3 regions of the Brenneria tiliae genome follow, and region 3 is predicted to be linked to each of the others. Evidence: predicted binding sites of a transcription regulator. Region 3 holds the regulator's gene; each other region holds the start of a gene.

Region 1 (3,284 bases), on a different contig from region 3:
TCCGACTCCAGCAGCCCCTGGCGATCCACCTTGCCCTCGGCGTAAAGCTGTCTGATGCGCACCTTTTCCTTATTGGGCAGGCCGCTGGTCATCGGACCGGCCGGAACAAACAACGCCGGCAGATGACCGAACGACAGCGCCGCCATCAATAAACCGGGAACAATTTTGTCGCAGATGCCAAGGTACAGCGCGCCGTCAAACATATTGTGCGACAGCCCCACCGCCGCCGACATCGCAATCACATCGCGGCTCATCAGCGACAGCTCCATGCCGTCCTGCCCCTGGGTGATGCCGTCGCACATGGCGGGCACGCCGCCCGCCACCTGCCCCACCGCGCCCGCCGCCCGCAGGGCCGCTTTCAACTGCTCAGGGTAGTTTTCGTAAGGCTGGTGGGCGGAAAGCATGTCGTTATACGCCGTGATAATCGCAATATCGCTGTGCACCATATTTTTGAGCATCGCTTTGTCATCCGGCGCGCAGGCGGCAAAGCCGTGGGCCAGATTACCGCAGGCCAGCCGGGAACGCTGCGCCTTACTCTCTCCGGCGGCGGCTATCCGCTCAAGATAGGCGCGCCGACTGTCGGTTGAACGATCGATAATCTGCTGTGTGACCTGTAATACAACCGGGTTCATACTGTCTCCTGGATCTGAATCAAAAACGGCACAATGGGAGCGGCAACGCGTAACCGGCGGGCATGAGCGATATTATTTTTCACCCGCTTATCACGCCCTTTTAAAATAAGAGCGCCCCCTCCCCTGTTAATTAAAAAACAGAAGCCGCTATCGGTGGGTATTTAATAAAAAACCGCCACGCTATTAACCTTCTGCCACTATCTTACCTACCCTATATGATGTTAACAAATCATGTTACCGGTAACGTGATCCGGTCGACATTTCCACCGCGCCGATTGTTGCAATACTCTATCATTAAGGTAAAAATCACCTTTACTCTACAACATTTGTGGCTAGACTGCCGCTACCCCTATAAGCGGAAATACCGAAACTGTAAAAATAAATAATATTAAATATCATATAATTATAATTTAACCATCGAGTATTTTCCGCCGCGTTTGCTTGCGGCTCGGCTAATTTTTCCGCTAACGACCTGATGAAGGTCACGTAATCCGTAACAGCTGGTAGTAACACGCTTTAAAGTGATCTTAGTCACAGTTTTACCCGTCGTAAAACGGTTTCATAGCCCCACGTTATTTACGGTGACATTCCGTTTATCGGTCAGAGTGAAATAAATTGAACATCAGCCATCCTGTTTTTTTCAGGACGGTCTATGCCGATGGTTAATTATTTACCGAATCGGAATTGACGACACGCGGAAATATAACGGCATTGCGTAAAAAATCATTCAGGCAGCCATCAGGAATTATTTATGAAAGATCTATTTTCACTGTCCAAAAAGAAAGTGCTTATTACGGGTTCCGCGCAAGGCATCGGTTTTCTGCTGGCTAAAGGGTTATCTGAATTTGGCGCGGAAATCATTATTAACGACATTACCGCCGAACGCGCGGAAAGAGCCGTTGGACAATTACGCGACGCCGGTTATCAAGCCTATGCGGCGGCATTCGATGTTACCAACCATGACGCCGTTCAGGAATCCATTCACCATATCGAAGAAAACATCGGCGCCATTGATGTGTTGATTAATAACGCCGGTATTCAACGCCGTCACCCCTTTACCGAATTTCCGGAAAAAGAGTGGGACGATGTGATTAACGTTAACCAAAAATCGGTCTTTCTGGTTTCTCAAGCCGTATCGCGCCATATGGTGCAACGCCGGCGCGGAAAGATTATCAATATCTGTTCCATGCAGAGTGAACTGGGCCGCGATACCATCACCCCTTACGCCGCCTCCAAGGGGGCGGTAAAAATGCTGACCCGCGGAATGTGCGTGGAACTCGCCCGCTATAACATTCAGGTTAACGGTATCGCCCCCGGCTATTTTAAAACCGACATGACCAAAACGCTGGTGGATGACAAAGCCTTTACCGATTGGTTATGCCAACGCACCCCCGCCGCGCGTTGGGGAGACCCGGAAGAGTTAATCGGCGCGGCGGTCTACCTCTCATCGAAAGCGTCCGATTTCGTCAATGGGCACCTGTTGTTCGTTGACGGCGGCATGCTGGTCGCGGTGTGACCGACTCTGGGAGAGAATAGTATGTCCGGTAAATGCATTATTATCATGGGCGTATCCGGCACGGGGAAATCAAGCGTCGGGTTGGCGCTGGCCAGTCGCCTCAACGCCAAATTCATCGATGGGGATGACCTGCATCCGCGGGCGAACATTGAAAAAATGGCCTCCGGCCGCCCGCTGAACGACGACGATCGACTGCCCTGGCTCGAACGCCTGAGCGACGTGGCCTATAGCCTGCAGCAAAAAAACGAAACCGGCTTTCTGGTCTGTTCCGCGTTGAAAAAACGCTACCGCGACCGGCTGAGAGAGGGGAATAACCATATGACCTTCCTGTGGCTGAACGGCGACTACCAGTTGGTGTTAGAACGGATGCAACAGCGCGCGGGTCACTTCATGCCGGAAAGCCTGCTGAAAAGTCAGTTCGCCACCCTGGAGTCTCCCGATAAACGGGAAAGCGACGTGATGCCGATCGACATCGCCGCCTCGCTCGACGGCGTGGTCAACCGCTGCATCGAGGCGCTATCCCAGGAAAGGGCGCCGCAATCTCCGCACGCCGGCCGAACGGAGCAAACGGCATAAAACAACGTCTTGCCAATGCCGCCTTGCCCCCACCCTGCCGGGACAAGGCGGCATTTCTGTTTCCGACACCCCTCCCGCCGGCACGCCGCCGCCGTCAGAGGCTTTGGCCGCGGCCTGATTTCCGCCTGTCGGGTATGGCATTTCCGCCCCGCGCCGACAATCCCTGACATATCTTCCATATTTCCTTCATTATTTTTCCGGCATGGGGTGGTTAAACTAGTATGATAAAACGCATAATTTTATACCACGCTATGTTCCAGGGACCCGCGCCGTCCGCGCCATACGGAGAGACTAACCGATTACCATGAATGCCAAACGCCTCTTACGCCCGTTGATATTCGTTGCCGTCGTTGTTGCCGCTCTGCTGCTCTGGCGTCATTTCACCCAGCCGCAAACCACCGCCGGCCAGAGCGGCGATCGTGCCGCGCCCGCGGCGCGCCAGGGAAACGGCGGCGGTCGCCGTGCCGCCATGAACGTGCTGCCTCCGGTGCAGGCCGCCCGGACCGGTTCCGCCTCGGTTCCCTACTATCTTTCCGCGCTCGGCACCGTTACCGCCTCCA
Region 2 (3,284 bases), on a different contig from region 3:
GGCAGCTCAATCGTCGAGTGGGAGGCAAACAGCTTGATGTTGCCGATATAGCGGCTGCTGATATCGCCTTCGTTGGCAATCGCTCCCACGATGTGGCGAACTTCCACGCCGTCATCACGGCCCACTTCAATACGATACAGTTCCATATCGCCCGCATCGCGACGTTCACGGCGCGGCGGACGATCGCCATCGCGGCTTTCGCGCGGCTCGCGACGGCGGTCGCCGCGCGCATCGTCACGATCGCGGAATTCACGACGCGGACGACGATCGAATACCGGATCCGGCGGCAGGATCAGCGGACGTTCGCCCTGCGCCATTTTCAGCAGCGCCGCGGCCAGGGTTTCGATATCCAGCTCTTCCTGCGGCTGCAATTTAGCCAGCAGCGCGCGGTACATATCCAGATCGCTGCTTTCCAGCTGTTGCTGCACCTTGGCGGCAAACTTCGCCAGACGGCGCTGTCCCAGCAGTTCGGCATTCGGCAGTTCAACTTCCGGAATGGTCAGCTTCATGGTGCGTTCAATGTTGCGCAGCAAACGGCGTTCGCGGTTTTCCACGAACAGCAGCGCGCGACCGGCGCGACCGGCGCGGCCGGTACGACCGATACGGTGAACGTAAGACTCGGAGTCCATCGGTATGTCGTAGTTGACCACCAGGCTGATGCGCTCGACGTCCAGACCGCGGGCGGCCACGTCGGTGGCGATCAGAATATCCAGACGGCCGTCTTTCAGACGTTCCAGCGTCTGCTCGCGCAGCGCCTGATTCATATCGCCGTTTAACGCGGCGCTGTTATAGCCGCTGCGCTCCAGCGCTTCGGCCACTTCCAGCGTGGCGTTTTTGGTGCGCACGAAAATAATCGCCGCGTCAAAATCCTCGGATTCCAGGAAGCGAACCAGCGCCTCATTTTTACGCATGCCGGAGACCGTCCAGTAGCTCTGGCTGATATCCGGACGGGTGGTGATGCTGGACTGAATGCGCACTTCCTGCGGATCTTTCATAAAGCGACGCGTAATACGGCGGATCGCTTCCGGCATCGTCGCGGAGAATAGCGCGGTCTGATGTTCCGCCGGGATCTGGGCCATGATGTTTTCCACATCGTCAATAAAGCCCATACGCAGCATCTCATCGGCTTCATCCAGCACCAGGCCGCTCAGGTTGGACAAATTCAGCGTGCCGCGCTTCAGGTGATCCAACAGACGTCCCGGCGTACCGACCACGATCTGCGCGCCGCCGCGCAGCGCGCGCAGCTGTACGTCGTAACGCTGGCCGCCGTACAGGGCCACCACGCTCACGCCGTGCATATGTTTGGCGAAATCATTACAGGCTTCGGCGACCTGCACCGCCAGTTCGCGGGTCGGCGCCAGCACCAGCATCTGCGGCGCTTTCAGCTCGGGTTTGAGATTGTTGAGCAGCGGCAGCGCAAACGCCGCGGTTTTACCGCTGCCGGTCTGCGCCATACCCAGCACATCGCGACCGCTCAGCAGGTGAGGAATACATTCCGCCTGAATTGGCGATGGTTTTTCGTAGCCCAGATCGGTAAGGGCATTAATGATTGGAGCAGACAGCCCCAACTCAGCAAAAGTGGTTTCAAACTCAGTCATGTACACGTGCCTCATAAATGGCGGCCAGTCTACATAACTCGTCGAGAAAATTTTCAGTCATTTTCATTGAAAAGTGTGAACCGGCTCAAATTGGATTAAAAAGCGAACAAAAAAGCCCTCACCCGTAACAGGTGACAACCGAAGTTTTTTCAGGCTGAAATAGTTGTTCGTCAGCTATTGCTGGTCCGATCCTGATAGGTCGTCTTGCTCTTGGCCTAATAGCGCCAATTCCAACAATGCATAGCGGTGCTCAACAAAATTATGGACATTGTTGGCAACCGTCAGCTTGAACAGCGCCGAAGCGGTGTTCTTGTCCCCCAGACTTAGGTAGTGCTTACCTAAATAGAAGTCAGTTTCACTGAGATGCTCAGCGAGCGAAGTGTTATCCGTAGCTTCTTCCTGCAAACGCGCCATCAGCACTTTTTGGCTGATTGCGTCCAGGTAGAATTCGACAATATTCCATCCCCACGGTCCTTTCTGCGCCTCGTCATAGCGTTTCTGCAACGCGACTTCGGCCGTCTGCGGATTGATTTCTCGCTCCACCAGATACAGCCACAACGAACGGAAAGGATCATTTGGATCGTCTCGATAAAACGCCAGCAGATCATCCTGCGCTAACAGGTAACGACCGCCATAGTACAAAGCGATGCCCCGGTTTAAACGCGCGTAATTGTAAGTTGGATCAAGCTCTAGTACAGAATCAAACGCTTCATAGGCAGCATCAAAATTGCCTGCCTGCGTTAAATAGATACCCAGATAGTTAAAAACCTCTGGAATATCAGGGCGAATCGCCAACGCTTGTGAAAAATCATTTCGCGCCAACGCCCTCAGCCCGAGGCTATCATACAGCACTCCGCGCTCATATAATAGCTGTGCTCGCTCATCATCGGTTAATGCCCGGCTGGCAAGGATCTGTTCCATGCGCGCCAGAATCACTTCCTGCTGCAAAGTAGGCTGTAACGGAACCGCCAGTACCGCGTCTTTACGCCAATCCGTGTTGCTGCATCCTGCCAGCATGAGTGCTGTCGCAACATAACACCAGCGCAAGAAAGGCTTCATTTCCCACTCCCGAAGACAAACATTGGATGAACATCCTGTCCCGGTCAGCTCAATATAAGGATATCCGATCCTTACGATCACGGCTCCTTACAATGTAAGGAGCCGTACGACTGTTTTTATTTTAACAGTTATTCACCCTCAGAAGGCGCTACGGCCGCTTCCTGAGGTTGAGCATTTGCTTCTTTGATGCTTAAACGCACGCGTCCCTGGCGATCGACTTCCAGTACCTTGACCGGCACTTCCTGACCCATTTGCAGGTAGTCGGTCACTTTCTCAACGCGCTTTTCGGCGATCTGAGAAATATGCACCAGGCCTTCCTTGCCGCCGCCGATGGCGACGAAAGCGCCGAAGTCGACGATGCGCGTCACTTTACCCTGGTAGATGCGGCCCACTTCGATTTCAGCGGTGATCTCTTCGATACGGCGAATCGCGTGTTTGGCTTTTTCGCCGTCGGTGGAGGCAATCTTCACCGTACCGTCGTCTTCAATTTCGATGGTGGTGCCGGTTTCCTCGGTCAGCGCACGGATAACCGAACCGCCTTTACCAATCACATCCTTGATCTTGTCGGTGCTGATCTTGATGGTATGGATACGCGGCGCGAATTCGGAAATATCGCCGCGCGGCGTG
Region 3 (3,284 bases):
CGAGCCATCGTAACGGGATGTCACCGGGTTTTTCGCGTTCTCGAACCAGTTGCTTTCAATCAATGCGATGCCGTTCTGACGAACGTTCAGCCCTGAACTGGTGACGCCGGAATAGAGGTTGTTGTAGGCATGCACCTGACCGCCTCGTTGCAGCGGCAGCCGGGCGTTTACGTCGCTGTAGATATTGTGGTGATAGGTGAGGTTGCGTCCGGTATCGCTATTGCTGGAACCGCTTAAGCCGACCTTTTTGACGCCGTGAATGTAGTTGTAGGAGACGGTGACGTTGGTCGAGCCTTTTTTGATATCCACGGCGGATTCAAAGGTGGTATCGCCGTCCGGCGTGCCCTCGCACTCATGGTTTTTCGCGAAGATCTCGTTATGGTCGATCCAGACGTTCGGGGAGTCGTCGATGCGGATTGCATCGCCATCCTGGGCGCCTCCGGGCATATACCCCATGCGCATATTACGCACCACGACGTTGGAGGACTTGGTGATCCAGATACCGAAGTTTGCTGAGGAACCATTGCCGCCGAGGATGGTAATGCCTTTGGTAAACTCCTTGATCTCCACGCCGCGCGCCGCTTTGCTCCATTGACCGCAGATATCGGCTTCCGCCGCCTTGATTAAGTCATCTTCATTGCCGTTATAGGTGATGACTACGGGGTAGGCGCCGCCTGACACTTTTTTACCGCTTGAGTCCAGACGCGCTGCCGCGATGATATCGACAATGTCCTGCATCGAACCGGCCGTTTTATTGACGGCGCCGGAAACGTTGCCGCCGTCGGTGGTGGCATAGCCGCCGGTATCGGCCGCCATCGCTGGTTGGCAGGCAAGACATAACAGCCCGGCGGCGGCTGAAGGCAGTAGGTATTTCATAAGGATTATCTCCTGTTGGAATATAACTTTCGTTAAGGCATTTATCGTTCCATATGCCCAGGGTAATAAGGTTGGATTTTTCGCTAAAAATGGAATATCAGTTTTCAGTTTTATCAAAAACCCGCATCAGTGTTATCACAAAAATAAAACAATTCAATACGGTGAGTTCAATGCGTCTTTTGAATAATCGAAAGGAAAGGAGGGTTCTATGAAAGCTAAATTGCCAATTAAAATTACGCATAAGATATTTATTGTTTTATTATCAATAAGTTATATTCTCATGATGGTTTTTTTTATTTCCATAGGTTTCTGTTTTCAGCAATATATTCATATAAGGTGGATTTGTCTGAAAAATCCCCCCGGATATCCATATTAATAGGGATTTTCTTAAAATAAATAAAAATGGAGTTTTATTGATCTATATTAAAATATAACTTTATAAATCATGGCTGATTTTTATTTTGCCGATATTGAAAATAATAGATTAAGCCTGTTGGTAAGGCTATTTACATTGCCGGTAAATAATTTATTTTGATAATAAATACCCTGCTCATTAACTAAGGGGTAAATATGAGACCTGCGTTGATGGTGATAAAAAAAAGCGTGAAACTCGCTTCACGCTTTTTTGTTGTAGGGTAACGGAATGGTTTAACGGGTGCCGTAAACCACAATCGTTTTACCATGTGCGGAGATCAGGTTCTGGTCTTCCAGCATTTTAAGAATACGGCCCACGGTTTCGCGTGAACAGCCGACGATTTGCCCAATTTCCTGACGGGTGATTTTTATTTGCATGCCATCGGGGTGAGTCATGGCATCGGGTTGTTTCGCCAGGTTTAATAACGTCTGAGCAATACGGCCGGTAACGTCGAGAAACGCCAGATTACCGACTTTCTCTGAAGTTACCTGTAGTCGGCTGGCCATCTGCGCCGACAGGCGCATCAGAATATCGGGATTCACCTGAATCAACTGCCGGAACTTTTTATAAGAAATTTCAGCAACTTCACAAGCCGTTTTCGCCCGTACCCAGGCGCTGCGCTCCTGACCTTCTTCAAACAGGCCAAGTTCACCGATAAAATCTCCCTGATTGAGATAAGAGAGAATCATTTCTTTGCCTTCTTCATCTTTGATCAGCACTGCGACAGAGCCTTTCACGATGTAGTAAAGCGTTTCTGCTTTTTCACCCTGGTGAATCAGCGTGCTCTTCGATGGATACTTGTGGATATGACAATGAGAAAGGAACCATTCGAGAGTCGGGTCTGTTTGCGGTTTGCCGAGAACCATTCGCTATCATCCTCTGTTGTAATTCACTGCGCAAATCACAGGGCTCAGAGTTCCCTGTACGGCGTATTACTGCTAAACATTCAAAATTCGTCTAGGAAGAATGACGTCAGGGAATATACTGGAGCCTCTATCTGGCGACATCATCATCTCCCCGGTATCTGAGTTTGTCCAGAAAAGGCAGATTCTATTTTCGTTTGTAACACAGCTTGAAGGACCTGTCTTGTGTTGTCTCGCTTCAGCATGATGAAGCTTTGGTTATAGCGTGTTTTTGTACAGTAACGATATAAATTTTCAAAAAATTTTTAGCGGAGGCGGCATGCAGGCTCGAGTAAAGTGGATTGAAGGTTTAACTTTTCTTGGTGAATCAGCGTCCGGGCATCAGGTGCTGATGGATGGCAATTCGGGAGACAAGGCGCCAAGCCCAATGGAAATGGTGTTGATGTCGGTTGGCGGCTGCAGTGCGATTGACGTGGTGTCGATCCTGCAGAAAGGCCGTCATGACGTGGCGGACTGCGAGGTTAAACTGACCTCGGAGCGGAGAACGGAAGCGCCGCGCCTGTTTACCCATATTAATCTGCATTTTATCGTGACGGGCACAGGGCTGACGGAGAAAGCGGTGGAACGGGCGGTGGCGCTCTCCGCGGAGCGCTATTGCTCGGTGGCGCTGATGCTGGATAAAGCCGTCGAGGTCACGCACAGTCATGAAGTCCGCATAGCGGGGTAATCCTCGGCGTATCGCCCGCTGGTGCTTTTGCCGCGGCGGACTATTCGATTTTTTTCCCTTCCAGCAGGCGCTGCACCAGCGGCGCCATAATCAGCTCCATCGCCAGACCCATTTTCCCGCCGGGCACCACCAGGGTGTTGATATGGGAAATAAACGATCCCTGCAACATGGCCAGCAGATAAGGGTAGTCAATATTATCCAGTTCCTGGAAATGAATCACCACGAAGCTTTCGTCCAGTGAGGGGATCGACTTGGCGGCGAACGGGTTGGAGGTATCAACGGTGGGAACGCGCTGGAAGTTGATGTGCGTGCGTGAAAACTGCGGCGTAATGTAGGTGATGTAGTCTTCCATGGAGCGCACCACCGAATCCATCACCGCTTCGCGCGAGTGTCCGCGCTCGTT

Evidence for each region. The regulator CRP, encoded in region 3, controls carbon source genes, mostly activating them, when cyclic AMP is high. The targets are predictions, from matches to a motif close to ATGTGANNNNNNTCACAT.
Region 1: a site for CRP is predicted at 1,152-1,169, ahead of idnO (gluconate 5-dehydrogenase). Genes of this name have one in related genera too.
Region 2: a site for CRP is predicted at 1,672-1,689, ahead of yrbN (protein YrbN). Genes of this name have one in related genera too.

The regions. Positions count from the first base shown of each region.
Region 1 covers NZ_JAKPCB010000102.1:285,079-288,362, forward strand. Annotated here, with positions in the region: gene edd (phosphogluconate dehydratase) at 1-632, opposite strand, end outside; gene idnO (gluconate 5-dehydrogenase) at 1,384-2,148, shown strand; gene MFP24_RS19970 (gluconokinase) at 2,170-2,724, shown strand; gene MFP24_RS19975 (MdtA/MuxA family multidrug efflux RND transporter periplasmic adaptor subunit) at 3,029-3,284, shown strand, end outside.
Region 2 covers NZ_JAKPCB010000098.1:172,091-175,374, forward strand. Annotated here, with positions in the region: gene MFP24_RS13295 (DEAD/DEAH family ATP-dependent RNA helicase) at 1-1,598, opposite strand, end outside; gene yrbN (protein YrbN) at 1,591-1,665, opposite strand; gene nlpI (lipoprotein NlpI) at 1,773-2,657, opposite strand; gene pnp (polyribonucleotide nucleotidyltransferase) at 2,786-3,284, opposite strand, start outside.
Region 3 covers NZ_JAKPCB010000096.1:48,664-51,947, reverse strand. Annotated here, with positions in the region: gene MFP24_RS10230 (polysaccharide lyase) at 1-876, opposite strand, end outside; gene crp (cAMP-activated global transcriptional regulator CRP) at 1,525-2,157, opposite strand; gene MFP24_RS10220 (OsmC family protein) at 2,474-2,881, shown strand; gene MFP24_RS10215 (phosphoribulokinase) at 2,922-3,284, opposite strand, start outside.